Regions from separate parts of the Paenibacillus sp. FSL H7-0756 genome, predicted to be linked through region 2. Evidence: predicted binding sites of a transcription regulator. Region 2 holds the regulator's gene; each other region holds the start of a gene.
What was found. The regulator Rex, encoded in region 2, represses fermentation and respiration genes when NADH is low (regulators of the CRP and FNR family bind a similar motif). The targets are predictions, from matches to a motif close to TTGTGAAATATTTCACAA.
Positions count from the first base shown of each region.

Region 1 (9,942 bases), on a different contig from region 2:
CTGCAATTGTTAAATCTAGCGTTAAAGGTACTATCCAGTTAACGGAAAAAGTAACAGCTAAATTTTTCACATCAGCTGTGGTAAAGGATGCAGCAGAAATAGCTGGAACTAAGGCAATCCAGAAAGCAGCGCAGCAAACTAGTGCAGCAGTAGGGAATCAGACTGTTCAGGAGATGTTGTCGAATAGCCCGAGTGGGCTGTATAGTAAACTGAGACAACAAGGTATTCCAACCACTCTGACGAATGATGAGGTTAAGGCGGCTAATTCGGTTAATCTTAGGATGCAGGCTGAGGGGACGAGTAATGCTATTAATCGGTTTGATGGTGGTCCAGTCCATATCCCCATGGATGCTGATAGGTTCAATAGGATGAAAAATGCTTTTGAAAAGCAAGGTGGTCTGATCGTAAAAGAAGATGAGGCACTTCCACTGTTGAATTATCATGGGGTTGAAGCATCAACTTTAGATGCAACTACTATAGCTTTTAGGCCCAATCCTTCTACATCTGCGGTGTTTGAAGAATTTATTCATGCAACTCAGTACAGAACTGGAAGAGCAAACGGCTCAAATATTATTCAAATGGAGATTGAGGCGAAGGAAAAGTTGATTAACTTTAGAAAAGCATATAGAATACCGAATTCTGAGACTAGAGATACAATTCAACAACTCAGAGAATACAGACAAATGTTGAAGAAATAAAAGGCGGTGAAGCGTATGTTTTCTATAAATGTTGAATTTTCAATGTATATAAAGAGTGTGAATATTGTTGTAATAACTGGAAAGTACCTTGGCGAACTTACAGGGGATTTACTGGTAGATGCAAACAATACTGAAAATGAATATGTAATTAATAATGTTGTGCATATGGGCTATAAAAATCCACAAATGAATAATGACACTATTTCTTTAAATCTTAAACCAAACGGGTATGAAGCAGAAGAGTTAGTAGGTAAATGTTTAATAAGTCCCGATTAATTTCTTGAGAACCCTGATTGGCTTTATGCCATTCAGGGTTTTTCTTTTGGAGAGGGCTACCCTATGCTGAATGAACCTAATATTCAACCAATAAAAAGAAATTACTTATTTAAAGAGATTCTAATTTCATATCTGCTCACCGTTAGCGAAATTCCTTTTCTATTACTTTTCACAACAGCCTAAATTCATTATAAAACTCAATCAAGCCGTCCCGCTTCATCTATGCCAGCTCTCTGGATAGGGCGCTGCGGTCTGCGTCCAGATATTCGGCCATCGCTTCCCGGTCAAAGGGGAGTGTAAAAGCTTCGGTTCCAGCTTCACGCCTAACTCTTGTTAAATAAGTTAAAACCTTATCTCGAATAGTCTGCATAATCAGACAATCGTTCCGGTCATGCAGTTCTAACGCCCGTTTGGCGACACTATCGAAAAAATTGTTCGTGTGTCTTACCGAACTTTGTGCAAGGGCTCAATATGTTTTGAATAGGAATAAACAGCACCTCAAGCGGTTCTATGGCCTGTACTTTCACAGGGAATTTATGTTATTCATGAGAGGCTTCACGTTGCGTGTGCAACATCATTTTGCTTTTTACTATACTATATTAATGACTCAACTTTTTTCGCTTGGGACATTTCAAGAAATAAACTCATCAGGCATGAAAGTCCGTAGAATAGCATTTCACCACCCCTATAGCCAGAGAGAACTTGAACCATTTGTATCCTGAAATTATTAGGAGAGTGACAAGTATGAATAAGGATAAACTTTTTCAAATATTAGTAGACCCATCGGCATCAGATGCGGAAAAAGATGATGCAGTGATTGAATTAGGAGAAAACTTTCAAGATGATGAGACAGTGGAGTTTTTAATCAATGTGTCAAACGAAAGTGACTGTAATGAAATGATTGCAGGAAGTTGCGGCGAGTCAATCGGTCAAATTTGGCTTACGATACAAAGGATAAATTATGACATGTTGTCTCAGTTAAAAGGTATTGCCTTAAAAGAGGTGCTATCCTTAATTAAAGCACAGCGCCCGGAGTGGTACAGAATATATTTGGAATTGTTTCCTCAATAAATTATAGCTAAAGCACTTTGGGGGGGCCACAGCCATTTCATGGCTTATGGGACACACCCTCTATTTTTTATAAATAGAAAGTCATCCCCAATATCATCCAATCAAAGTTAAAAATGCTGAAATCCCCCATAATGACTACCCCACATAAGCGACCACATCAGCCCTGCTTTCCTTTAGTGAAATTCCTTTTCCATTGTTTTTCACAACAGCTTAAATTCATTTCTATAAAACTCAATCAAGCCGTCCCGCTTCATCCATGCCAGCTCTCTGGATAGGGCGCTGCGGTCTACGTCCAGATATTCGGCCATCGCTTCCCGGTCAAAGGGAATTGTAAAAGTCTCCGTTCCCGTTTCACGCCTAACTCTTGTTAAGAAAGTTAAAACCTTATCGCGAATAGTCGGCATAATCAGACAATCGTTCCGGTCATGCAGTTCTAACGCTCGTTCGGCGATACTATCGAAAAGATTGCCAAGTAATTGTTCGTGTGCCCTACCTAACTTTGTGCAAGGGCTCAATATGTTTTGGATAGGAATAAACAGCACTTCAAGCGGTTCTATTGCCTTTACTGACATTGGGCATCTTCGTCCACGGCTGGCTGCTGTGAGAACAGCGGTATATCCGCCCGGGTAATGGAGGGATACAATAATTTGTTTTCCTGTGGGGCTTAATTTCGTACTTTGAGCAGTACCTTGCAATATGATGCCGATGTCATCAACGAAATCGCCCTCCCGGACTACCATCTCATCTTTTGTATATTCTTTCTGTGTGGCTGACAGACAATTAAGCATTTGGGGAATATCATCTGGAGCAATCCCTGAAAATAAACGTGATTGACATAGGGAATCTAAGTTATTCATGATAAGCTTCACGTTGCATGTGCAACATCCTTTTTCTTTTTACTATACTATATTAATCATACATACACACGAAGTTAGCCACCTTGCCTAATGTCAGAACGGAGGAAGAACCATGCAAGCGAAAGAAGATTCAATCAAAGCGAGAAACCGGTTGTTAGCCACCAAGGTCATTAAAAATCTGCAAAGTAGAAAATTTGAAGCTTATTATTGTGACAACGCCATTGAAGCTGCAGAAAAGGCACTATCCTTAATTCCGGAACAGTCTTCGGTATCTTGGGGCGGGTCCGTCACGCTTGAGGAAATCGGGCTTCTTGACCGGGTACGTCATGGCAGCTATACCATCATTGATCGTGATACAGCGCAAACGATGGAGGAACGTTATGACCTCATGCGCCAATCTCTTTTGTGCGGCACTTATTTAACCAGCTTCAACGCCGTTAGTGAAGATGGGATACTGGTCAATATCGACAGTGTGGGCAACCGGGCGGCAGCGATTACTTTTGGACCGAGAAGTGTGGTTGCTGTCGTTGGGATGAATAAGGTGTGCAAGACCGCTGAAGACGCAGTGATCAGAGCCAGAACCTATGCCGCCCCCATTAACGCAAGCCGTTGTTCGAGTTCGTCCAGCCCATTCTTACATTCACCGCAAAAAACGCCCTGTCTGATCAATGGTGCATGCGCAGATTGTAAATCGGATGATTGTATCTGTTCTTACATCGTCGAAACCAGAATGTGTAAGACAGCGGGGAGAATAAAGGTTATTATTGTTGGCGAATCTTTGGGATTTTGAATTTTGAATAAGGATTAATAGCGGCTTTAGGGTAGGAGAATCTCATCTATCCCAAGCCGTTTTTTCTATTTGGTAGGAAAAGTTGTTCTAAAGTTAGACTGAATAGCAGACTCAGAATATACTGATAAGAGCAGCATTAGAAAAAAGTTCGGAGGCAACCATTCAAATGACAACTGTGCGAAAACAACTGGAGCGGACGATAGATACAGAAGACAGAATAATCATGGCCCATTACAATGAGTCAACAGTCCGGGTGTATCAGGCCTATAATCACAAAATTGCAGATGAGGTATCAGAGCTTGGGCAATTCGGGCCTTCTTTTAAAATTGATCGAATGACTTGGATCAAGCCTTCTTTCTTATGGATGATGTACCGGTCGGGTTGGGCGACCAAAACGGATCAGGAGCGGATATTGGCGATTGATATCACCAGAGAGGGCTTCAATTATATTTTGTCACAGGTAGTCCTGTCCTCATATGACCCTGACTTGTATGCTTCCCAAGAGGAGTGGCAGACGAAGTTACAAGCTTCCCAAGTGAGATGTCAATGGGACCCGGATAGAGATATCCATGGGAACAAATTGCCGCGAAGAGCCATTCAGTTAGGTCTCAGGGGCGATATGGTGCATAAATACATCCACGAATGGATAGTAGAAATCAATGATATTACTGAGCTTGTAATCGATACCAGAGAGGCTATACAATCCGGGAAGTTCAGCACGGATCTGCTGCCGAAGGAGACCCCGTACTATGTGGAGGATGCTATTCAAAGAACTTTAGGGATACTTAAGTAAAATTCTTATAGTTTTCATTTTAGGGGCTAGAAAAGTGAAAGTTATTAATGTTTAGGCAAGTTTAGAAATTTAAGTTAAGGGGAAGTGGCGGAGGGGAATTTTGGAACTGGAGGAGCGGTAGCGACCGCCTTTGTCACCGGATTTCTACCTCTAAGAGCGTATAAAATCAAGAAATCTGGGGACAACAGCGGCCGGAAGTCCAAAACTTCTCTGGAGTCACGGCCAAACCCTAACCTAAAATCATTAGTTCAATCAATATACTGTAATTGCACAAAAGACAAGGAGAACCCATGAACATTAGAGTGTTGATCGTAGAGGATGACCCGATGGTGGCGAAGTTTAACCGGCATTATCTGGAGCAGGTTGCGGGCTTTGAGTATGCGGGCTGGGCGGCGACAGGGGATGAGGCAATGACGATGCTGGAGAAGGAGCAGGTCGATCTGGTGCTGCTGGATATATATATGCCGCGTGTCAGCGGGCTGCAGCTGCTCTCTGCTCTGCGGGAGCAGGGGAGCAAGGTGGACATCATCGTGATCTCCGCCGCCAGCGACAATGCCAGCATCCGCAAGGCGCTGCAGAACGGGGCTGTGGATTATTTGATCAAGCCGTTCGAGTTTGCCCGGTTTCAGGCGGCCTTGTCGGCGTATCGTGAAGATTATAAGCTGATGCACAAGGAGCATCTCAGCCAGGAGCAGCTGGATAAGCTGCTGCGGCATTCGCTCGGGACGGAAGAGGAGAAGAACGCTGCCCTGCCGCTGCCTAAAGGACTTGCCGAAGGCACACTGGAGAGCATCTGGAGCACGATTAACCGGCTGGAGAGCCCGGTATTCTCCACGGAGGATATCAGCAGCCATGCGCCCATCTCGCGGATCTCAGTCCGCAAATATCTGGCTTTTCTGACGGAGGCAGGTATTCTGGAGATGGAGCTTAGCTATGGTGCGGTAGGCAGGCCGGTGTATATGTATAAGGTGAGGCCTGAAGGGCATGAACTTATCCGTAAATATCTATGAGCGTTCTCTAAATAAAACGGAGTCACGGTTGTCCCAAGGCTGTCCCAGGCGTTCCATGACTCCATATAGCCGTCACAATAGCTGTGAAGGTTATTAAGCTATGCCATACATAAGCGTGCGCAGAATCAATCGAAGGCCTGCTGCAGAGCCAGCGGACTGAACTCGTTAATGATTTTATAGGCTACCAGGTGCGGGTTGTTCATGTCATTGTCGTAGATAATCATGTGATGCTTGCCCTTCAAAATAATGTCGAACCGCTGCTTCCGGTCGGCCTGCACGATGGTAAGGTAATAGCTGTACTTGTTGTCTGTATTGACATTGCGGGCGGATTTCATCAGGCGGACACCAGAGAAATCATCGTAGATCCGCTTAATTGCTTCCGGATCGGTGATCACAATATCCTTCTGTTCACCGGGAACAGAAGACAGGCGGGTAATTTCCAGTGCAGCGATATCTTCCAGACGGATGGTTCGGGCAACTACTCTTTTGAATGAAGTATAGCGGCTTGCGGTGTAGCTCATCAGGGAGACACCGGCTGCTGCCAGAACAGCACCGGCCAGCCAATATTTTTCGCTTTTTTCCATAGTTTCTGCTCCTCCTAGTGATACGGTTGTATAAGCTCCAATTATAAATCTATAACCACATTCAAGCAAATTCACTACCTTTATTTACTTTATCATTTCTTTAATTACTAAATATTCTAGTCGGGGCTCCTTCAGGTTATGATGATTGTGAAAATATGCACAATGACAATTGGAGGAGAACAGAATGAACAGAAAGAGATGGGGAAGTCTGCTGGGCAAGGGGTTGTTGCTGGCAAGTCTGGTGGTATTGCCTGCCTGTAACAGCACCAAAGGGGAGTCTACGGACATTGTAATTATCGGCGGCGGCGGAGCGGGGATGACCGCAGCACTTGAAGCACATAGCCAGGGAGCCAAGGTCATTCTGATAGAGAAAATGCCGATGCTTGGCGGCAACACCGTCCGCGCGGAAGGCGGGCTGAATGCGGCAGGAACACCCTATCAGGCAGCGGCTGGCATCAAAGACAGTCCGGAGCTGCATTTCGAGGATACCATGAAGGGCGGCAAGAATCTCAATAACCCGGATCTGGTCAGAACGCTTACGAACGGTGCAGCGGCTTCCGTGGAGTGGCTGAAGGAGAATGGAGCCGAGCTGTCTGAAGTGGGACGCGCAGGCGGGGCAAGCGTGAACCGGATTCACCGTCCGAAGGGCGGCGAGGCGGCCGGAAATTTCATCGTCGTTGCGCTGAAGAAGAAGCTGCAGGATGAGAAGATTGACGTAAGAATGCAGACGACAGCCAAAGAGATCGTCAAGAATGATGAGGGTGTAGTTACCGGAGTGAAGGTGACCGACAAGGAAGGCAAGGAGTACACGATCAATGCCAAATCTGTGATTCTGGCCGCCGGCGGTTTCGGAGCCAACATGGAGATGATCAAGGGCTACCAGCCGAAGCTGGAAGGGTTCTCCACCACTAACCAACCGGGCGCAACCGGCGATGGTACAACGATGGCAGAGAAGATCGGCGCCAAGCTGGTAGACATGAAAGAGATTCAGATTCACCCGACCACCATTCCGAATCAAGGCGTGCTGATCACGGAAGGTGTACGCGGAGACGGTGCAATTCTGGTCAATAGCGAAGGCAAACGATTCACCAATGAACTGCTGACCCGCGATGTCGTGTCCCAGAATATTCTGGCCCAGTCCGGCAAGGTAGCTTACCTGATCTTCAATGATGCGCTGCGTGCGAACCTGAAGGCAACCGAGGTTTACTTTGGAATGGATCTGGTCAAAGAAGCGGCAACACCTGAAGAATTGGCGGCACAGATCGGTGTAGACGGCAAAGCACTGGCGGATACACTGAATACGTATAATGGCTTCGTTGCTTCCGGTAAGGATACAGAGTTTGAACGGCCGGATCTTGAGCTGTCTTTTGAAAAGGGAAAATATTATGCAATTCAGGTAACACCGGGAATCCACCATACCATGGGCGGCGTAGCGATTAACACTCAGGCTCAGGTGCTGGATACCAAGGATCAGGTCATTGCCGGGCTGTATGCTGCGGGCGAAGTAACCGGCGGGGTACACGGCGCGAACCGTCTGGGCGGTAATGCACTGGCAGACATCACTACCTTCGGGCGGATTGCAGCAGATGAAGCTGTGAAGGCACTTAAGCAATAGGAACTTTCAGAGGGAGGAATTACTCATGCACAAGTGGACAAAAACCTTGCTGTTCTCTGCCCTTGCGGCTGCAACAGTCCTTACGGCGGGATGCTCTTCATCTTCCGGCAAGTATGTGGACGGGACCTATGATGGAACAGGCAAAGGGGTCAAGAGTGATATTAAAGTGGCGGTAGAAATCAAGGATGAGAAGATCGGCGCCATTACCGTACAGGAGCATAAGGAGACGCAGGCGATGATCGATGCGGCTGTAGAGAATACGATTCCTGAAATTATTGAAAAGCAAACCACAGAAGGCGTAGACGCCCTCTCCGGGGCTTCCGGCTCCAGCGGCGGGATTATTGAAGCGGTGACCCAGGCGCTGGAACAGGCCAAGAAGCAGTAAGCTATCATTCAATTGCTTATAAAAGAGTTGTGGTCATATCACCCGAGCAAGCCCAGCCCTCCTGTCTCCGGCAGAACGGCTGGGCTTGCTTCATTGTTTCATCCCCTAAGAAGCGATCCTCGGGAGTAGCTTTACAAATTCTGATTCAACTAATATAGTTCGAATGGTATAGGAACATGGGACATGAAGGGAGGTCTTCGCACCAGTGGCCAGGAAAAAAAACTACAGTCTGCGCACAATGATTGCCGTCATGGTGTCTGCCGTTGTCCTGCTGGTATTGCTGATTTTATATTTTATTTTCCGGAATCAGATTATTCCACAGACCCGGCAGGCGCTGGAGGATAAGGCGATTACGATTGCCCGTACTATCGCCCTGATTCCGCTGGTCTCGGAGGGGCTTAGTGAAGGCAACAGCAAGGAGATTCAGGACTACACCTCAAGGATCGCCCGCCGCAATGATATTATGTTCGTGGTAGTGACAGATATGAAGGGTATCCGCTATTCCCATCCGGATGCCTCGCTGGTCGGACTGCCCTTTGCGGGAGGCGGCCAGGAGATATCGCTGCGCGGAGGGGAGAGCATCTCCGAAGGGGCAGGGCCGCTCGGCAGATCATTGCGCGGCTTCGTGCCGGTCTATAACAACCGGGGACATCAGGTGGGTGTGGTCATTGCGGGTCTGTCCCTGGAGCGGGTCGAGCGGCTGGTCCTGCTGAATGAGTGGACGATTATTGCGATTCTGGTCTCGGGAGCCTTGCTTGGAGCGGGAGGAGCATTCATTCTGGCGGCCCAGATCAAGCGGATGGTGTTCGGGATGGAGCCGGAGGACATCTCCAAGCTGCTCCAGGAACGCAGTGCGATGCTGGAATCCACGCGCGAGGGAATTATTGCCGTAGATCAGCAGGCGCGGATTACCATCCTTAATATGGAGGCGCAGCGGCTTCTGAGGGCAGCGGGGATTGGCGGGAGCGCGATGAACCGGCAGATTGCCGAGTTTTGGCCGGAGCTGGGTCTGGAGCGGGTATTGGCTGAGGGAGAGGGAATACAGGACCAGGAGCTGGAGCTGGGAGACAGCTCTTTATTAGTGAACAGCCTGCCAGTCCGGGTGAACGGTAACATTGTTGGCGCGATTGCCACCTTCCGGGATGAGACCGAGCTGGCTGTGCTGGCGGAGAAGCTGTCGGGAGTCTCGGTCTATGCAGAAGCGCTGCGCTCCGGTGCCCACGAGTTCATGAACAAGCTGCATGTCATTATGGGCATGACCCATATGGGCCTGTATGATGAGCTGCAGCAATATATTCTGGGAACGGTAAGCAATTACCAGAAGGAGATCGGGTCGATCACGAGACAGATCAAGGACCCGGTGATGGCGGGATTTCTGCTGGGGAAGCTGAGCCGGGCACGCGAAGCGGGGATGGAGCTGCTGCTGACCGGAGACAGCTATTTGCCGGAGCCGGCTGATCCGCAGGTGATTCATGAGCTGATTACGATCGCCGGCAATCTGCTGGATAATGCCCTGGAGGCGCTGGGGGAGCTCCGTGAGCAACCTGTGAAGCGGGTGGAGCTTGCTTTTCAATATGAAGAGGGGCGGCTGCTATGCGAGGTAAGCGACAATGGTCCGGGAATTCCGGCGGGCCTGGGGGAGAAGATCTTCGTTCAGGGCTACTCGTCCAAGGGTGAACAGCGGGGAATTGGCCTATATCTGGTGAAGAAAAGTGTAGACAAACTTGGGGGTCATCTTGAGCTTGCCGCCGGCTGTGGGTCGGGAGCGCATTTTATCGTGGATGTGCCTTATGAGGTGAAAGAGGAGGAGGGCGTGTGAACATTTAGGGTCCATACGCCTGCTTACTTTAGTTACAAAACTCT
Region 1 is NZ_JBBOVT010000003.1:1,305,990-1,315,931, forward strand. Features, by position in the region: gene NST04_RS31590 (RHS repeat-associated core domain-containing protein) at 1-698, shown strand, start outside; gene NST04_RS31595 (hypothetical protein) at 714-974, shown strand; gene NST04_RS31600 (hypothetical protein) at 1,195-1,344, opposite strand; gene NST04_RS31605 (hypothetical protein) at 1,719-2,045, shown strand; gene NST04_RS31610 (Crp/Fnr family transcriptional regulator) at 2,246-2,902, opposite strand; gene NST04_RS31615 (lactate utilization protein) at 3,015-3,692, shown strand; gene NST04_RS31620 (DUF4291 domain-containing protein) at 3,859-4,485, shown strand; gene NST04_RS31625 (response regulator) at 4,776-5,495, shown strand; gene NST04_RS31630 (hypothetical protein) at 5,621-6,079, opposite strand; gene NST04_RS31635 (flavocytochrome c) at 6,264-7,694, shown strand; gene NST04_RS31640 (FMN-binding protein) at 7,720-8,079, shown strand; gene dcuS (DcuS/MalK family sensor histidine kinase) at 8,285-9,898, shown strand.
Region 1: a site for Rex is predicted at 6,225-6,242, ahead of NST04_RS31635 (flavocytochrome c). Genes of this name have one in related genera too.

Region 2 (9,942 bases):
GAACGCTTCAATGAAGCCAGCGAGCTGTTCAGCCTGTCGCTACTGCATGACCCGGATCTGCCGGAGCCGAATGTGAATCTGGAGGTATGCCGCAGACGGGGCGGGAAGCTGGAGTTTGGCCATCAGCTGGTTTCGCTTTTATAACTTTATCCTCGGTTTCTTTAGGCGATGTGCCCCGTTTCCCGGGGTGTGCATCGCCTTTTTTCGTAACTTCTGTTATGCTGATAAAGAGTCTCAAGTGAAAGGGAATAGAACTTATAATGAAATTTGCCGTGCTTGATTTTGAAACTACGGGAACCCAATCTGTGGGAGAGATCATCCAGGTTGGCCTTGCCATTATAGAAGAAGACGGGACGATCTCCCGGGTGTATGGTTCCTACGTCAAGCCCGGAGCGCCAATTCCTCCTTTTATTACGGGCCTGACCGGAATTACAGACAGTGATGTACAGGATGCGCCGGAGCTTGATGAGATGATGATGGAGCTGGTGCCGCTGCTGGATGATGTCGTTCTTGTCGGACACAATGTAGCGTTTGATTTTCATTTTTTGCAGAATGCGCTGGACCGCTGCGGCTATCTGCCGTTTCAGGGGCGGATTCTGGATACGATTGATTTTCTCAAAATATGCTTTCCCTCGCTGAGCACGTATCAGTTAGGCGCGGTAAGCAGCCACTTCGGCATTACGCATGACCGTCCGCATCAGGCGGACAGTGATGCACTTGCCACGGCTATTGTGCTGCTCAAATGTCTGGAAGAGCTGCACAGTCTGCCGCTGCTGACCATTCAGCGGCTGAATGAGCTGTTCGCGGACGAAGACAGTGATTTGGCCTGGTACTTCGACGGTCTGCTGCGGGAACGGGAGATGGAGACCTTTCAGCCGGAAGGGGAGCTTAGCTTCTACCGCCAGCTTGCGCTGGCGGTGGGGGACTGGGCGGAGCTGGCTTCGCCGCGGGAGGAAGGAAGCGTCAACCCGCTGGAGAATATTACCTTTGAAGAGTATATGGATGAGGTGACGCTGCGGCTGAAGGCCGCTCTTCCCCAATATGAGAGCCGTGAAGCCCAGGAGCTGATGATCCATGAGGTCATTACAGCGCTTGAGCAGGACAAGCATCTGCTGATTGAAGCGGGAACTGGCACCGGCAAGTCGCTGGGCTACCTGCTTCCGGCCATCTACCATAGTGTGAAAAGTGACCAGAAGGTGATGGTCAGCACCCATACCATCAACCTTCAGGACCAGCTGCGTGAGCGGGATATCCCGCTCTTAACCAGCGTTGTGCCGTTCCCGTTCAAGGCCTCCATCTTTAAGGGAAGAGGGCACTATTTGTGTCTGCGCAAGTTCGAGCATAGAATGAACAAAAAGGATTTTACGAGTCCAAGGGAAGAAGCACTCACCGCTGCACAGATGCTTGTCTGGCTGACCCAGACGACGACCGGCGATGATGAGGAGCTTAACTTAAGCGGACGGGGCGGGGATTTCTGGGAGACTGTAGCCAGCGATACCGACTCCTGCCTGGGACGCGCCTGTCCCTGGTTCCGCAAATGCTATTACCACCGTGCTAAGCATGAAGCCGGGATCTCCGATGTGGTGGTCACCAATCACTCCAAGCTGTTCGCAGATGTCAAAGCCGGACATCAGCTTCTTCCGGCTTACGACCATCTTGTTATTGATGAAGCCCATCATTTGGAGGATATTGCCGGCAAGCATCTTGGCATGCAGATGAAATATTTCACATTTGCCCATACCCTCACCCGTCTCTACAAGGATAGCCGGAGCGGGCAGCTGCCTGCTCTCCGGCAGAGTCTGCAGTCTTCGGGCAGTGAGCAGGCTTCCGAATGGAGCGGCGTGATCGACCGGATCTATCCCGATCTGCTGACGGTGAAGGAATCCTGGGATGCGCTCAGCGACCGGCTCTTCAGCCTGCTGCCCGAGCGCAGCGATGCCGGGGCCGGTGAAGCAGGCCAGCTGGTGGCGCGCCTGCAGCCGGGCAAGAAGCCGAAGGATTGGGAGGAGTTGGCTGCCCTTGAGAATACACTGAACCTCAGTCTAAGCGACATCATCCGTAAGGGTGACAAAATGCTCAGTGAGATGCGGGACACGGACAGCCAATCCTCCTCGGACAGTCTTGTGACTGATATCGGCGGCTTATTCAAGGATCTGGCATCCATCAGAGAGCAAATCCGCTTCTTCATGAGCCTGAACGATGAGAATATCGTGTATTGGCTGGAGGGAAGCGGTAATTATAAAGGTAAGTCGCTGCAAATGTATGCCGTTCCTGTAGATGTCAGTACCCAGCTCAGGGAGCTGTTCTTCGACAAGAAGAAAAGTATTGTCCTGACCTCGGCCACCTTATCCGTGGATAAGTCCTTCCAGTTCATGATCGATAATCTGGGCCTTGGTGAAGCTGCGGAGCAGGGGCGTCTGATGACTGCGCTGCTTCCTTCGCCGTTCAAGTACCGTGAGCAGGCGCTCCTGGTCATTCCCCGCGACTTCCCGAGCGTCAAGGGAAGTATAGGGGATGCCCGGTTTGTGGACACGCTTGTACATTCCCTTGCCGAGACTGCTGTAACTACAAGGGGCCGGATGCTGGTGCTGTTCACCTCCTACAAGATGCTGCGGCAGGTGTATGACCCCCTGAAGGAAGCACTTGCCTCTCAGGATATCGCGGTGCTCGGACAGGGTGTGGAGGGCGGCAGCCGAAGCAAGCTGATCCGCCGCTTCCAGGACAGCCCCGCTTCGGTCCTGCTGGGTACCAGCAGTTTCTGGGAAGGGGTGGATATTCCGGGAGAAGCATTGACCTGCCTGGCGATTGTCAGACTGCCGTTCCAGCCGCCGAATCACCCGCTGGCAGAAGCGAAGTCGGAGCTGCTTCAGGCACAGAAGAAGAACCCGTTCATGAAGCTGTCCGTGCCGCAGGCTGTCATCCGCTTCAAGCAGGGCTTCGGGCGGCTGGTCCGCACGGCGCAGGACCGGGGCATCGTAATTGTGTATGATACCAGAGTCATTGAATCGTATTACGGAAAGTACTTCCTGTATTCACTCCCCGGTCCCAAGATGGAGCATATGCTCACTGAGCAGATGGTCCCGAGAATTGCCGAATGGCTGGATGACGGCGGGGTTTCCTAATTCATCTGCTATTGCTATTATTAATAAGTCATGATTCACCTGAAGAGCCGTTCCCGCCCTGTCCTGCCGGTCCGGCAGGCGGGGGGCACGGTTGCTATAATTGTACGGGTCTAACACAACTTTTAAGGAGGAGAATACATGAAATCGGATAAAATATCGGAGGCCGTCGTGCGCAGGCTCCCAGTGTACCTGCGTTTCCTGAACGATCTCCAAAAACGTGAAATCTCCACAGTCTCTTCTCAGGAGCTGGGCCAGAAGCTTGATCTGAATCCCGCCCAGATCCGTAAGGATTTGGCTTATTTCGGTGACTTCGGCCGGAAGGGCATCGGCTATGATGTATCCTATCTGATTGAGAAGATCCGCCATATCCTGAAGCTTGACCAGCAAATTAATGTTGCACTGGTTGGAGCCGGTAATCTCGGTCATGCCTTATCTAACTACAACGCTTACTTGAAGGATACGATGAAGATTACTGCGATCTTCGATGCTTACCCGCCAAAGGTGGGCCAGCAGATCAACTCGCTGGTTGTGCAGCCGATGGAGGAGCTAAGCAGCACCATCCGCTCGCAGGGCATCCGGATCGGGATTATTACCGTACCTGACAGCGAAGCCCAGAATGTAGCTGATATTCTTGTGGACTCCGGCATCGAGGCGATTCTGAACTTCGCACCGGTTATTCTCAAGACGCCTGCCAATATCCGGATTCATGCCGCAGATTTCACCACAGATCTGCAGAGCCTGGCCTATTATTTGCATGATGGAAAGGATGAAACTGAAGATGAGCAGTAAGATCACGATAATCAAGAACGGGCACTTTCTGGTTCCGGGCAGCGATAAGCCGGTTCTAAGCGGGTATATGACCCTTGAGAATGATCTGATTACTTACATAGGTGAAGCTGAGCCGGTAGTGGACGATGGCGCTCAGGTCGTAGACGGCAGCCGTCTGCTGTTTATGCCTGGTCTGGTCAACACCCATGGACATACTGCCATGTCACTGCTGCGCGGATACGGCGACGATATGGTGCTTCAGACGTGGCTGCAGGAAAAGATGTGGCCGATGGAAGAGAAATTCACTGGTGATGATGTATATTGGGGAACCTCATTGTCCGTACTGGAAATGCTGAAGGGCGGCACAACCACCTTCCTCGATATGTATGATCATATGGACCGGGTAGCGGAAGTGACGGAGCAATCCGGTATTCGGGCGGTGCTGATGCGCGGCGTGATTGGGCTGTGTCCGGCAGAGGTACAGCAAGCGAAGCTCGCTGAGGCCGTTGCTTTTGCCCGTAACTGGCATGGCAAGGCTGACGGCAGAATTACGACCATGCTCTCGCCGCATGCCCCGTATACCTGTCCTCCAGAGTTTTTCATGAAGTTTGTGCAGGCTGCGCATGATCTGGATCTGCCGATGCATACCCATATGTCCGAGACGCGCCATGAAGTGGAGCAGAACGTGGCCGACTACGGTCTTCGTCCGGTCGCGCATCTGGAGAAGCTCGGCATGTTCACCCGTCCTTCGCTCATTGCCCACGGCGTTCATCTGAACGATGAGGAGATTGGAATTCTGGCCCGCCATAACGTTGGTGTGTCGCATAACCCAGGCAGTAACCTGAAGCTGGCGAGCGGTGTTGCGCGTGTTCCTGAGCTGCTGCGAGCCGGGGTTAAGGTCTCTTTGGGTACAGACAGTGCAGCAAGCAACAACAATCTGGATATGTTTGAAGAGATGAGGCTGGCGGCTCTGATCCATAAGGGCGTAAGCGGTGATCCTACAGCCGTACCGGCTCCTGAGGCGCTTCTGATGGCCACGGAGTACGGGGCACAGTCTATTTTCCTGAGCGGGGTAGGACGGCTTGCAGCAGGGATGAAGGCCGACTTCATCGCACTTGATATTGACCAGCCGCATATGCTCCCGCATACCGATCTGCTCTCCCATGCCGTCTATTCGGCCAGCGCCAAGGATGTAGAGCATGTATGGGTGAACGGCCAGCAGGTTGTGAAGCATGGACAATGCCTGACACTTGATGAAGAAGCCATCCGCCGCAAAGCACAGGAGACGTTCGAGAGCCTGCTTAAACGGTAATTCAGGGGAACGGGAAAGGAAGCAGCGTGGTGAAGAAGAAGAGGAGAAAATGGATCTGGCTGGGGATTACCGTGGTGCTGCTCCTTCTGTTCGGACTAAGCCAGTTCTATGCCTACATTATGAAGGACCAGTGGAACGAGCGGAGTGAGGCCAAGGAGCTGGCCCGGGCGCGTGCCGGACTAACGGAGGTAACCAAGGCTCAGAAATCCGTCTGGAATGAGAATGAGATCTACTGGGTGCTAACCGGCAAAAACGAAGCCGGGACCGATCTGATGGTGTGGGTCCGTTTCACCTTGGAGGGCAAGCCTGCCGGTGGCGACAACGGCCTGTATGCTGAAGAGCTGAGCAAAGGCACCTCAGAGGAGAAAATGCGCGGAATCATAGCCGATCAGCTGCCGGACGTGAAGATCGAACGGCTGCTGCCCGGTGTATACAACGGGGAATATGCCTGGCAGCTATTTTACAAAAAAGACGGGCGATTCTATTACAACTTCTACCGCTTCAAGGATGGCAGCGCCATCGGTGAGGGGTACAGTCTGCCGAACCGCTAAGCTAAGGACTCAGCGGCAGAACTAAATTGCGGGGGAACAGATTATCTGTTCTTCCGTTTTTTTGTATCCATCATGTCGAAAATATTCTGGAACCGTTCTTGGACTAGTGGCAGACGCGGAACTGTGGCTTAATGGAGATGTATGGTTTGAGATACATCGATGATTATACTCAAATTGATATACGAAGTGTGTACTTCGAATGCTATCGCCAACATGCATATATGTCTCTCAAGGAGGAAGAATAAATTGGAAGTTTTAGCATATTTGGATCAGGCGGTGGATTTATTTAAGGAAGAGCTGGGGGATAATCTGTCGGGGATTTATCTGCACGGCTCCCTGGCCATGGGTTGTTTTCAACCGGATTCAAGCGATATTGATCTGCTCATTGTCGTAGAGGACAAGCTGCCAGCAGAGGTCAGTCATAGACTTGCCGGTCGTATCGTAACCTTTCATGACAGTCTGCCGAATAAGCGCGGAATTGAACTGTCTATCGTCCTGAAGACATACCTGCACAACTTTGTGTATCCTACGCCATTTGAATTTCACTTTTCAGAAGCTCATTTAGAGCGGTATAGAACCAATGAGAATTATCTGTGCGCCGGCTTTGAGGATGCTGATCTGGCGGCACATTTTGCAGTAGTCTACCATCGCGGGTTTATCTTGTACGGGGAGCCGATCCGCGAGGCCTTTGCGCCGGTAGACCAGAGGTACTATCTGGATTCCATTATCAGGGATATCGATGATGCGCAGGAGAATATTGGGAATGCTCCACTCTATTACACACTAAATCTATGCAGGGTGCTCTACTATGTGCAGGAAGGTCATGTCTCTTCCAGGAAGGAAGGCGGGGAGTGGGGACTGCAGCATTTGCCGGAACGCTATCATGGGCTGCTGATACGTTGTCTGATGGAATATAGCGGCGCGGCCGTTGCCGAAGGCTATGAACTGGAGCTTTTAACTGATTTTGCGGAATATATGATGGCTGAAATTGGTCTTAGCCGGATATAGGGGACACCGGAATATGAATGTATCAGCGGCATTTCAGGCTATGAATCTGAGCTGCCGTTTTTTCATGCCGTATGAAACATCCAGAAATTAGAATCAAAAATTTTAAATATATTCACAACTTTATGTAAAATCGTATATACACCTGTGATATACTACTACTTGTATTAAGACATGCTTAAGAGCATGTCAGTCTCGGATGGGCGCTAGACACGCTGGATGGTCTTTATTATAGAGTTATGCTCGGTCATTATTGAGAGGAGGACGTTTCTTGAAACTGCGTCTTATGCCTGTGCTGCTAACGTCTCTGCTGTCTGCTGCATTATTGTTTGGTGGCTGGTATTCTTACCGTCAATTCGCGGTGCAGGAGCCGCTGCAGAAGCTGGTATCATCCTACGAGGGAGTGAAGGATTCCCATATTACTATTAAACGCAATGAGGTCACTTTGAAACTGGATTTGCAGCCGGGCACGAAATTACGTGAGCTGGTGCAGTACGTATCGAGAGAAGGCAGCACTGCTATTGACGGCAGGACCCTGAAGCTGGATGTGGAACAGAAGCCGAGTGAGCTGCTGGATGAGTATTGGGATAAAGCAATGTTCTCTGTAGCGGAAGCGATGGAGAGCCGGAAGTATACATTGATACCAGCGAAGTTGGATGGGCTGAAGGAGCAGGACAGCAAGTACAGCGGGGTTACAGCCGCCACAGAGATTGACGACAATAATGTGTACGTGAGCCTGAGCAACGGCACTGAGAGCAAATTTATCATACTGCCGCGTGCAGCAGCCAAGATGGGAGTGTGGAACAATGCCTAAGTACTGGAAAGAGGTTGTAGCCGGATTCGTTCCGGTCATGCTGATTTTTATGGCTTTTGTGGGGATTAATATCTTCCCTGTAATCATAGCACTTGGTATGGTTGCCGCTCTCCTGTTCATTGCCCATGCGCGCGGCGGTCTGGCCGTCAATGCAGGTGCAGATAAGAAGCGCAAGAAGAACGGCCCGTCCAAGCTTACCTTTGAAGAGATCGGCGGACAGGACAATGCCAAGCAGGAGCTGCGTGAAGCGCTGGACTTCCTGATCCGGCATGAAGAAATCAGCAAGTTCGGGATTCGCCCGCTCAAGGGAATTCTGCTTACAGGCCCTCCGGGAACCGGGAAGACGCTGATGGCCAAGGCTGCGGCACATTATACTAACTCTGTATTCGTAGCTGCCTCAGGCAGTGAATTCGTTGAGATGTATGTCGGTGTGGGTGCGGGACGCGTACGCGATTTGTTCAAGGATGCCCGTACGCGCGCGCTCAAGGAGAATAAGCAAAGCGCCATTATTTTCATCGATGAAATTGACGTTATCGGCGGGAAGCGCGAAGGCGGACAGCAGCGAGAATATGATCAGACGCTCAATCAGCTGCTGACGGAGATGGACGGGATTTATAACAATGATACCCCGCGCATTCTGCTGGTAGCCGCAACGAACCGCAAGGAGATGCTTGATTCTGCGCTGCTGCGTCCGGGCCGTTTTGACCGACACATTCAGGTCGATATGCCTGACAAGAAGGGCCGCAAGTCGATTCTCGACCTGCATGCCAAGAACAAGCCGCTGCATGACACCGTTGATCTGGATAAAATCGCCGAAGAAGCTTACGGCTTCTCGGGTGCGCAGCTGGAGAGCGTCATGAACGAAGCCGCGATCTACATGATGCGCGAGAATCTGACCCTGGTAGAGCAGCGTCATCTGTCGATGGCGATCGACAAGGTCATGATGGGCGAGAAGACCGACCGTGAGACCAACCATGAAGAGAAGAAGCGGGTAGCGATCCATGAGCTTGGACATGCTATTATGGCTGAGCTGCTGCGTCCCGGAAGCGTTAGTCAGGTCACACTGACCCCGCGCGGACAAGCACTCGGTTATGTTCGGCATAATCCGCAGACCGAACAATATCTGTATACGAAGGACTATCTGGAGCATCAGATTATGATTGCCCTGGGCGGAGCGGCTGCGGAAGAGATGTATTACGGCGGACGCAGTACCGGTTCCCGCGGTGATTTCGACCAGGCGCTTAATATTGTTGAGACCATGATGAAGTCCGGGCTCACCTCGCTCGGCATTGCGAATCTGCAAATGGTTACCACCGAAGAGCTAATGAAGGAAAACAGTAAAATACTGGATGATCTGATGATTCGTACGAAGGACCTGCTGGAGCAGCAGAGAAATATATTTGATTACTCTCTTGACATTTTAATGAAGGAAGAAGTTCTCTCCGGAGAGCAATTTCGTTGTCAATTTCGTGACAGTGTCCTTTTACCGGCATAATTCTTTATGCCGGTTATTTTTTTTTACTTTTCAGACATGCTAAGATATCATTATATGTCGGGCTACTTATTTTTTTCGACAGACAAGGTACAATACAGAAGTATAGATACCTGAAAGGATGGAGACTTTTACATGAATTTTAAGAAGATCGGTGTCATCGGCGGAGGCACAATGGGACAAGGGATTGCTGAAATGCTGGCAGCCAAAGGCCTGGATGTCATGCTGGTGGAAAAAACTGCAGAACGGCTGAACTACTCCTACGAAATGATCGAGACCAGTCTCGACAAGCAACTGGAGAAATGGGCGATTACCCAGGCGGAGAAAAAGCTGATCCTGGCCCGCATCCAGAAGGTTACACACTTCGCTGAACTGAGCTCATGCGATATGGTCATTGAGACTATCGTTGAAGATCTGGAAGCGAAGCAAAAGGTATTCAATCAGCTCGATCAGGTGTGTCCGAGCCACATTATTCTTGCCAGCAATACGTCAACGCTTAGCTTGACTGAGCTTGCAAGCTCTACAATGTATCCGGAACGCGTTATCGGCATGCACTTCATACACCCTGTAGGTAAGGTGGATCTGGTTGAAATCGTGCGCGGTCTGAAAACCTCGGACAGCACATTTGAAGATACCAAAGCCTTTGTCGATGAGATTGTAGAGAAAAAAGGCGTTATGATCTACGAATCCCCCGGATTTGTATCTTCACGCCTCATTTGCCTGTTCATTAACGAGGCTATGCATGTGCTCCAGGAAGGGGTTGCATCTCCTGAAGATATTGATGACGCTATGCGCATCGGCTACCAGTTCCAGAACGGGCCGCTTGAAATGGCAGACCGTTTCGGTCTGGATTCCGTTCTTGCCGCACTTGAGAACAT
Region 2 is NZ_JBBOVT010000001.1:3,585,096-3,595,037, forward strand. Features, by position in the region: gene NST04_RS15725 (tetratricopeptide repeat protein) at 1-144, shown strand, start outside; gene dinG (ATP-dependent DNA helicase DinG) at 261-3,122, shown strand; gene NST04_RS15735 (redox-sensing transcriptional repressor Rex) at 3,261-3,911, shown strand; gene NST04_RS15740 (amidohydrolase) at 3,901-5,202, shown strand; gene NST04_RS15745 (cell wall elongation regulator TseB-like domain-containing protein) at 5,232-5,753, shown strand; gene NST04_RS15750 (aminoglycoside adenylyltransferase domain-containing protein) at 6,000-6,761, shown strand; gene NST04_RS15755 (hypothetical protein) at 7,030-7,572, shown strand; gene NST04_RS15760 (AAA family ATPase) at 7,565-9,067, shown strand; gene NST04_RS15765 (3-hydroxyacyl-CoA dehydrogenase family protein) at 9,200-9,942, shown strand, end outside.

Region 3 (9,942 bases), on a different contig from region 2:
CTTTCAGGTAGACGAAGCTGAAGATAAAGATCCAGACCACGTCTAAGAAGTGCCAGAACAAGGAGAAGATGAACGTTTTGTTAGCGGTAGCGGGCGTAATGCCGCGCTTCCACAACTGAATCATAATGCCAATTCCCCACAGCAGACCGAAGCTGACGTGAAGACCATGCGTTCCCAGCAGGATGAACAGACTGGAGAGGAAACCGCTGGTCTGCAGCGTAGCTCCTTCATGCACATAAGTGAAGAACTCGTCGATTTCGATACCGACAAAAGCCAGACCCATCACCAGCGTAATCGCCATGAAGACCATCATGGCTTTCTTGTAGCCATGCCGCATGGCATGGACAGCCAGACCGATGGTGAAGGAGCTTGACAGCAGGAGGAAGGTCTCCATCAGCACCGGGCCGATCTCGAACAGCTCGCTGCCGCTAGGTCCGCTGGCATAGCGGTTAACCATTACGAAATATACTGTGAACAGCGTAGCGAAGAGAGGGATCTCGGCTCCGAGAAAGACCCAGAAGCCGAAGATCTTGTTACTGTTCTCTTCCGTTGAATATTCGAGCGGCTTGGACGCATCTATTTTCATACAGTCTCACCCCGCATCAGTTTCTTTTCTGTAGCTGCAATCTCTTCTACAGGAATGTAGTAGCCCTGGTCCTTATCGAAGGACATGAAGGCCAGCACGACCAGGATTCCAATCCCGGAGACAATCGCCGGAATCCACATGCTGAATACCAGGAAGAAGCCAAGGAAGAAGAAGACTACACCGAGTATGAACGGCTTGCCGGTATTGCTTGGCATATGAATCTTGGTGTATTTAGTATCTGTATACAGCGGAATATTCTCGTGCTTCGCAGACCATAGAGCATCGCGCGTCTCAACCTTAGGCACAATGGCGAAGTTGTAGAGCGGGATCGGACTGTGCGTAGCCCATTCCAGTGTCCGGCCATCCCAAGGATCGTTGGTTGTATCTCTTGGCATATAGCGGGTACTCCAGTAAATATTGTAGACCAGGATCACGAAGCCGATGGCGAGCCCGACGGCCCCGACGAAGCTCAGCATATTGAGCGGACCGAAGCCTGATTCCTCCGAGTACGTATACATACGCCGCGTCATTCCCATCAGACCCAGGAAGAACAGCGGGAAGAAGGTTACGTTAAAGGAAATGATGATCCACCAGAAGGCATGCTTGCCCAGCCGTTCATTCAGGCGGAAGCCGAACACTTTAGGGAACCAGTAGTGGAACCCGGCGATGACAGCGAACACAGCACCCGGAATCAGCACGTAGTGGAAATGCGCAACCAGGAACATCGTGTTGTGATACTGGTAATCGGCGCTGGCCATCGCCAGCATGACACCCGTTACCCCGCCGATCGTAAAGATCGGGATAAAGGCCAGCGTGTACAGCATCGGGGTCGTGAAGGTAATCCTGCCCTTTCGCAGGGTGAATAGCCAGTTGAATATTTTGACCCCGGTAGGTACTGCTATGGCCATCGTTGTTATCGAGAAGAAGCTGTTGACCATGGCACCTTGACCCATCGTATAGAAATGGTGCGCCCATACGAGGAAGGACAGGAGCGAGATGATCAGCATACTGAATACCATGGAGGTATAGCCGTACAGGTTCTTCTTTGAGAAGGTGGCGATAATCTCACTATAAATACCGAACGCCGGAAGGATTACGATATAGACCTCCGGATGTCCCCAGACCCAGAACAGGTTGGCCCAGAGCATATCCATCCCGCCGTTGGCCATCGTGAAGAACTGGGAGCCGAAGAGGCGGTCGAACATCATCATGGCCAGCGCTACGGTAAGAACCGGGAAGGCAAAGACGATAATAACGTTGGTGATCAGTACGGACCAGGTGAACATCGGCATCTTCATCAGCGTCATGCCTGGTGCGCGCATCTTAAGAATCGTTACGATAAAGTTAACCCCGGTGATCAGCGTACCGATACCGGATATTTGCAGAGCCAGAGAGTAGTAGTTGTTCCCTACGGTCGGGCTGAATTCAAGACTCGCCAGCGGGAAATATGCTGACCAGCCCGCATCCGGCGATCCGCCGATGACGAAGGAAATGTTCAGCAGCATGGCGCCCATGAAGAAGAGCCAGAAGCTGACAGCGTTCAAACGCGGGAAGGCAACGTCCCGTGCACCGATCTGCAGCGGAATGATTACGTTCATCAGACCGATGATGAACGGCATGGCCATGAAGAGAATCATGATCAGACCATGGGTGGTGAAGACCTCATTGTAATGCTGCGCATCGAGGAATTTCATTTCCGGCGCAGCCGTCTGCAGACGCATCATCATCGCATCTACACCGCCGCGGAACAGCATCAGCAGCGCCGCGAGGATGTACATGATCCCGATTTTTTTGTGGTCAACCGTGGTCAGCCATTCGCGCCACAGATAGCCCCATTTCTTGAAATAGGTAAGCCCTACGAGAATCCCGATGGTTGCCAGTGCAATACTGATCATGGCCCCGTATATCAAGGGTTCGCCGTGAACCTTAAATTTGTCTAAATCCATTAGGGTAGCTCCTTTCAGTGTGTTGCATTAAGCTCTTCAGAGAGCTAGTGTCCTTCGTGTGTGCTTTCATCCACAGGGGAGCTTGGCAGCGGCTGATCGACTTCCGGATCAGGCTTGCTGTCGAATTCCGTTCCGCTGGACGGCTCGGGAGACGGATGGATTTCCTTGTTATCCTGATGCTCCGGATTGCCGTTGTCCATATCCATCTCCTTGCCGCCGCCGCTCATATGCTCGCCGTGGTCTCCAGGAGGCGGGCTGAACTCCAGATGGGTGGAGGAATACGTTTTGCGTCCGAGGTAATCCGTGGCCAGCAGGCCCTTGAATTCTTCCTCAGTCAGCTTAGGCGCAGTTTCCTTCACTTCCTTCACCCAGTCCTCGTAACCCTTGTTACTCAGGACAAGTGCTTCGAATTCCATGTGAGCGAAGCCTTTACCGCTGAAGTTGGCATTCTTTCCGATATAAGAGCCTTCTGTATCAGCGGAGAGATGAAGCGTTGTCAGCATGTCGCTCATGGCGTACTTTTGCCCGGCAAGCTGTGGAATCCAGAGACTGGTAATGGTGCCGAATGAGTACATTCTGAATTCTACCGCACGATGCACCGGCATATTTACGTAGTTAACGGTCTCGATCCCTTCCTCAGGGTAGCTGAAATGCCATTTCCAGTTGGAAGAGGAAGCATAGATGACCAGCGGAGTCTGATCTTGATAGTCCGCAGCCACATTCTCTACTTCGTTAGTCGTCTTAACGGTAACAACGGACAGGAAGGCTACGATGATTATCGGGATGATAATCCAGATGGCCTCCAGTACCTTGTTGCCTTCCTCATGTTCAGGGATGTAGCCCTCATTACTCTTCTTCGCACGATATTTCACCAGTACAAAGATATACAGAATGTAGACAACAGCCAGAACCCCGAGCATCACAAGAATAGAGAGCAAGATGGTGTCAGATAACGTCCTCGCAGACGGCCCCTTCGGGTTCAAAACAGCGATTGAGCTGCATCCCGGCAGGAGAAGGATCAGGCTTAGAAACAAAGCGTATAACGGTCCCTTTTTCTTCATATAGAACTCCTTCCTTCAATACTACTTTTCATTCGCCGTTCATTAACGGGAGTACATTGATCTGTATCTATAGTAAGAACTACTTACCCATAATGCAAAATACATATTTTGTATAAATATATAAAATAGACCTTAAAAATGGCGAACAAGTTAAATATGTGTGAGCAATTTGTTACAAGTACATAAGGGTATGATAAAGATCACAGTAGTGGCGCGCTTTAGCTAATTTTAAGGTTGTTCAATTTTTGTTCAAAATTCCGATATTGTTATTAATTTTGTCACAATTATTCTGGGCCAAAAACCGCTGATTTAACCGTATAACACCTGCTGTGACAGCATTCGACGAGAATTGCGTGCTTTCTGAAAATAATGGCGAACCCTCATTTATCATTGCATAAGGGTAACAATTTTTTAGCTTCCGGTTACAATCTCTCAAATTACGTTAAAAGTATATATGATAAAGTGATAGACAAATATACATAGATTGGAGACTGCTGCTGTGCGCATCAAGAAAATTCTGCTCTTATTCATGTCTTTATTCCTAATTATGGGGCTTGTGCAGGTCCCGGCTAACGCCAAAGCTACTAGCACTACACTTAAACTCGGAGTCAACGATAAATTAAGTGCGATTGAAGCTGTCTCTGTGAAAGGCACCTATTATGTACCGCTGCGTGCACTTGCGGATGAGCTGAAATGGACCCTTACCGGCCTGACGAACGGGATTCACGTAGCCGGCGGGACGGGTTCGCTTACCCTGCTGAGCAAGGACGGAGGTGCGGTGCTGAAGGACGGCACAACCGTGCCTATGGGCACTTTTGTGCAGGACGGCAAACTCATGGCTCCGCTGAAGGTCAGCGGGTACCTCGGGTATAGCATTTCCTATGCGGGAGATAAATATTTACTTCGTGTGAAGGACGGCTCGGCGCAGCTTACTGATGCAGCGTTTACCGATAAATATGCTGCCGACCTGAAGCCGAAGGCTCCGGTGGCTCCAACGACTCCTGCCACTCCGGTCACTCCCGGTGAGCCGGGCAAACCGGGCCGGACCGTATATCTGACCTTCGACGACGGCCCGTCGGCAACAACTGGCGAACTGCTGGATATCCTGCACAAATATGACGTACAGGCGACCTTCTTCATGCTGGGGAACAATATGAACCAGCATCCCGCCCAGGTGAAGCGGATTGCCAAGGAAGGCTATGGCTTAGCTCTGCATGGTGTGACCCACCGCCAGGAGAAGTTCTATGCTTCCCCGGCAGCGGCGCTTGCCGAGATGTCAGGGGCCAATGCAACGCTGAAGAAGCTGACCGGAGTCAGCACTACTCTGATCCGTACGCCATACGGAAGCAAGCCGTATTTCACCAAGTCCTTCCGCGATAAAGTCCTGACGCAGGGCTATCATCTCTGGGACTGGAATGTGGATTCCTATGACTGGAAATACAAACAGAACAGCGACAGAATCTATAACACCGTGATGGATCAGGTGAACAAGCTGAAGGCGTCCAAGACCAATCCGGTCATTCTGATGCATGATCAGAAGGCAACACTCAAGGTGCTGCCGCGTATTCTGGAGAAGCTGAAGAAGGATGGCTATACCTTCAAGCTCATTACGAAGGATATGGAGCCGCTTAATTTCTGGAAGGATAAACGCTGATTACTGCGATAGCAACAGCAAAGAGCAAGCCCGGGAGACAATCTGTTCCCGAAGGCTTGCTCTTTTTTGCGAAAAAATGTATAGAAAACGCTGCTGTTACTTGTACAGATATTGCACCAGCATATGAACCAGCTCTGACTTCAGCCGGTCCACAGCGATCCGCTGCGGCGAGAAGGAGATGAAGTCCACAATCGCGCTCACAGACTCGAACACAATGATTGATGCAGCCTCCGTATCTTCCGTCTTCAGTTCATCCTGTCCCATCTGAAGATAGGTCAGCGTCTTAAGACGGCCGGCCTCGTACTGGGCATCCATCAGCTGCTTGATGGCCTCATCGCTGTGATACATAATGTTCAGATCCTTGTGATACCCGATAAAAGCTTTATGCGCGAGCAGAAGCGTGTCTATCAGATGCAGGATCAGGTCCGTGCGCTCAATCGTATTGAAATTAATCTCGGCCATCGACCGCTCGACCTCAGTCATCAGCTCATCTCCGTACATGTGGAGCACTTCAATGAACACGGCTCTTTTATCCACGAAATAGGAGTAGAAGCTCCCGGTCGACACCCCGGCCGCAGCTGCAATCTCCTTCGTGTTCGTCTGATGGAAACCCTTGTCTGAGAACAATTGCATTGCGGCCCGGATAATGGCTTCCTTCGTTCGTATACTTCGCTCCTGCTGCGGAGTTCTAATCTTGTCCTCTGTTTCACTCATATCGTAAGGTCCCCCTCATAGTACAAATTGTAGTGGAGCGGTTTTACGCTGTCAATAAAAGCTGAACTCAAGTTCATTTTCTGATTGACAAATATGAACTGTGGTTCATATAATCTGAATATGAACTCTATTTCATATTTCAGGAGATGAACAAGATGGGGATTGGAATGCGCAGAGCTTTATCCTTTACGGCGATTGTGCTGGGCTTTTTCATGGCGCTGCTGGATACGACCATTATTAATATTGCCCTGCCGGAGATGACCCGCCAGTTCGGGGGGAGTGTGTCGCAGGTATCCTGGGTGATGAACGGCTATAACCTGGCATTCGCCGTATTCATCCTGACTGCCTCGCGTCTGGCCGATCAGTTCGGACGGAAGAAGGTGTTTATCATTGGCGTGGGGCTGTTCACACTGAGCTCCCTGCTGGCCGGACTCTCCACTTCCCTTGGCATGCTGATTCTGTTCAGGATCATTCAAGGCTTGGCGGGCGCCATTATTGTGCCGGTTACCATTCCGCTAAGCACCACTACCTTCCCCAAAGAAATGCACGGGCTGATTATAGGCATCTGGGGGGCCGTCTCGGGAGTGGCTGCAGCAAGCGGTCCGGCACTTGGCGGAATACTGACACAGAAGCTGAGCTGGGAGTGGATTTTTTTTGTGAACGTACCGCTTGGGCTGCTAAGTATAGGGCTGACGGCTTTGTTCATTCAGGAGTCACGGGATGATTCAGCAGGGCGGTCCATAGACTATGGCGGAATGCTGGGGATTACAGGAGGGATGTTCTGCATTACATATGCTCTGATTAAAGTGCAGGATTACGGCTGGAGCTCACGTATGTTCCTGGGGCTGATGGCTGCGGGGGTGTTGTTTTTGGTGTTCTTTTTTCTTACGCAGTCTAAGGGGAAGGAGCCGATGCTGCCCCTGTCCCTGCTGAAGATCAGGGCCTTCAACAGTACCTCGGTATCGATGATCGTGCTTGGGGCGGCGCTGATGAATATTTCGCTGCTGACCTCCTTTTATCTGACCCGGGTGATGGGGGTACCGGAGCTGAAGGCAGGGCTGGTCCTCTCAACTATGGCTTTAGGCTCCATCGCCAGCTCGGCTGTATCCGGGCCGCTGTCTGCGAAATACGGCAGCAGTCTGTTCGCCGCAGCGGGAATGGTGCTGATTGGCGGTGCCACCTATTCCATGAGCGGACTAGAGGCCGATTCTACGCTGGGTGCGGTGATGCTCCGGCTTGCAGTGACCGGCTTCGGCGTGGGGCTCTCGATGGCGCCTGTGATGTCATCGGCGATCCGGGTCGTTCCTGAAGATAAGGTAGGTATAGCCTCTGGGGTGACGAATATGGCGAAGGCGCTGGGGAGTGTGCTTGGTGTGGCCATCATCGTCACTGTGCTCCAGCATAATACAACCCAAGAGCTGAGTGCGGCGAACTCCGCAAGCACTAAGGCAGGGACCGTGGCAATAAGGCAGCAGCAGGCGGCTGTGGATGCGTTCAGTCAGACCTATAAGTTCGCAGGCTGCCTGCTGCTCCCGGGTATAGGCGCTGCCCTGTTCAGCGATGAACGCAGACAGCGGCGTAGCAGCAGCGTTCATGTTCAATAGAACAGTCCCGCTAAGCAATCATAACCCCCCATCTGTCCATAGCAGGCAGGCGGGGGTTATTTGCGTGATACGTTAAAACTAGACAAAGTAAAAGTTAATGATTGACATTAACCTTCAACTGTATTAATAATAGTAGTACAGTTAATACACTATGATACAGTAGCCGGAGTATCAGATGAAAGGAGGACTGTCATGTTCGAGTTGGATGTACGCAGCCGCAAGCCGATCTATGAGCAGCTGACCGACAAGGTCAAAGAGATGATTATGCACGGGATTCTGCGGGCGGATGAACAGCTGCCTTCGGTAAGAGCGTTATCCTCACAGCTCACGGTGAACCCCAATACGATCCAAAAGGCTTACCGGGAGCTGGAGCGTGAGGGATATATCTATTCGCTGCAGGGCAAGGGCAACTTTGTAGCCGCCATGCAGCAGGAGCACAACGAGAGCAAGCGGGCAGAGCTGAAGACAGAGCTGCTGCGGCTGATGGCGGAGGCGGTCTATCTCGGATTTACGGAGAGCGAGATCAGTGCCTTGTACCGCCAGTCGCTGGATCAGAGAAGAGAGGGGAACAGCCATGATTGAGATACGCGGGGTCAACAAGATTTTTCAGGGGGATAAGGCGGTTGACAATCTGTCGCTGACTGTACATAAAGGCGCTATTTACGGATTGCTGGGATCTAACGGGGCAGGCAAAACCACGCTTCTTAAGATGCTTGCCGGGATTTACAGTCCTGATGCAGGCACGGTCAAGCTTGGCGGACAGCCAGTCTACGAGTCGCCGGAAGTGAAGCGCAGAATGATCTTCATGCAGGACAGCCCGTACTTCTTCCCCCAGGCGACCATCCGGAGTATGGCAGCCTTCTACAAGTCCATCTACCCGGAATGGAGCCAGAAGCGCTATGACGAGCTGCTTGCCATGTTCCGGCTTGATCCCCGGCGCAAGCTCAGCCGCTTCTCCAAGGGGATGCAGCGCCAGGCAGCCCTTCTGCTTGCGCTTAGCTGCAGGCCGGAGGTGCTGATCATGGACGAGCCGATTGACGGGCTTGACCCGGTGATGCGCCGCCAGATCAAGAATCTCCTGTTCCAGGAGGTCGCCGAGCGTGAGCTTACGGTGTTGATCTCCTCGCATAATCTGCGCGAGATTGAGGATCTGTGCGATCATGTCGGCATTATGCATGAAGGGCGGATGCTGGTTGAGAAGGATCTGGATGATCTGAAGTCGGACACGCATAAGGTACAGGTCGCGTTCCGCGATGAACGCCATGCGGCTGCGCTGGAATCCATCCTGCAAATCCTCCACCGGGAGGAGCGGGGAAGTGTCAGGCTGTATATTGTCAAAGGTGAGCGGGAACGAATCAGCCAGGCCTTCCATGTCTATGATCCGTATGTATTCGATCTGCTGCCGCTGACGCTGGAGGAAATCTTTATTTATGAAATGGGAGGTGCCGGTTATGACGTACAGCCGATTATTCTGTAACGCCAGCCTGATCCGTCAGAACCTGCGCCAGCATGGGTGGATTGGAATTCTGTATACGCTGGTGCTGTTATGTCTCATTCCGCTGCAAATGTTCACTTATAGTGATCTGACCGGGGAGCGTGTGCAGATTAGCAGCCTGTTCAACCTGGGTGCTGATGTAGCGCCTGTCATTATGGCTTTTCCGGCGATTGCCGGGCTGTTCCTGTCCCGTTATCTGCAGGCCAGAATGGCCTCGGATCTGATGCACAGCCTCCCGCTGCGCCGCTCGCATCTGCTGTCTTCCCACATGCTTAGCGGTTTGCTTCTGCTGCTGCCGCCGATATGGATCACGGGTGCGATTACAGCTCTGGTTCAGCCTTTGAGCGGCAATATGTACATCTACCATATATCATACGTTTGGGATTGGTGTCTGATCCTCACGGTGCTGAACCTATTCCTGTTTGTTTTCACTATGTTTGTGGGGATATGTACAGGGCAGACCATTCTTCAGGGTGTAGCGGTCTTCATTCTGCTGCTGCTGCCGTCGGCTCTTCTGGAGTTTATTAATGTGCATCTGAATCGTTATCTGTATGGCTACTTGAACGGGTCCGGACTGCCGAGTCTTTCTAATAAAGCTTGGTCGCCAATTCTGCGGATGATGGATATGTCCTATACGATTTTCAGCTATAAGGAGCTGTGGGTCTATGGCCTTCTAACCGCTGTGTTCCTGGCGTTGTGCTTCGTACTGTACCCTAAGCGTCATAGCGAGAAGGCCGGACATGCGGTAGCCTTCACCTACTTCGATCCGCTGTTCAAAGCGGGAGTGATGCTGTGCAGTATGCTTGTGGCTCTTGCCTATATTGGCGGCGACAAGCAGGGGGCGGGCTGGATTATCGGCAGCGTCCTGGCCGGAGGGCTGAT
Region 3 is NZ_JBBOVT010000003.1:313,980-323,921, forward strand. Features, by position in the region: gene qoxC (cytochrome aa3 quinol oxidase subunit III) at 1-586, opposite strand, end outside; gene qoxB (cytochrome aa3 quinol oxidase subunit I) at 583-2,532, opposite strand; gene qoxA (cytochrome aa3 quinol oxidase subunit II) at 2,577-3,593, opposite strand; gene NST04_RS27255 (polysaccharide deacetylase family protein) at 4,093-5,247, shown strand; gene NST04_RS27260 (TetR/AcrR family transcriptional regulator) at 5,344-5,961, opposite strand; gene NST04_RS27265 (MFS transporter) at 6,117-7,565, shown strand; gene NST04_RS27270 (GntR family transcriptional regulator) at 7,758-8,147, shown strand; gene NST04_RS27275 (ABC transporter ATP-binding protein) at 8,140-9,042, shown strand; gene NST04_RS27280 (DUF6449 domain-containing protein) at 9,017-9,942, shown strand, end outside.
Region 3: a site for Rex is predicted at 3,860-3,877, ahead of qoxA (cytochrome aa3 quinol oxidase subunit II). Genes of this name have one in related genera too.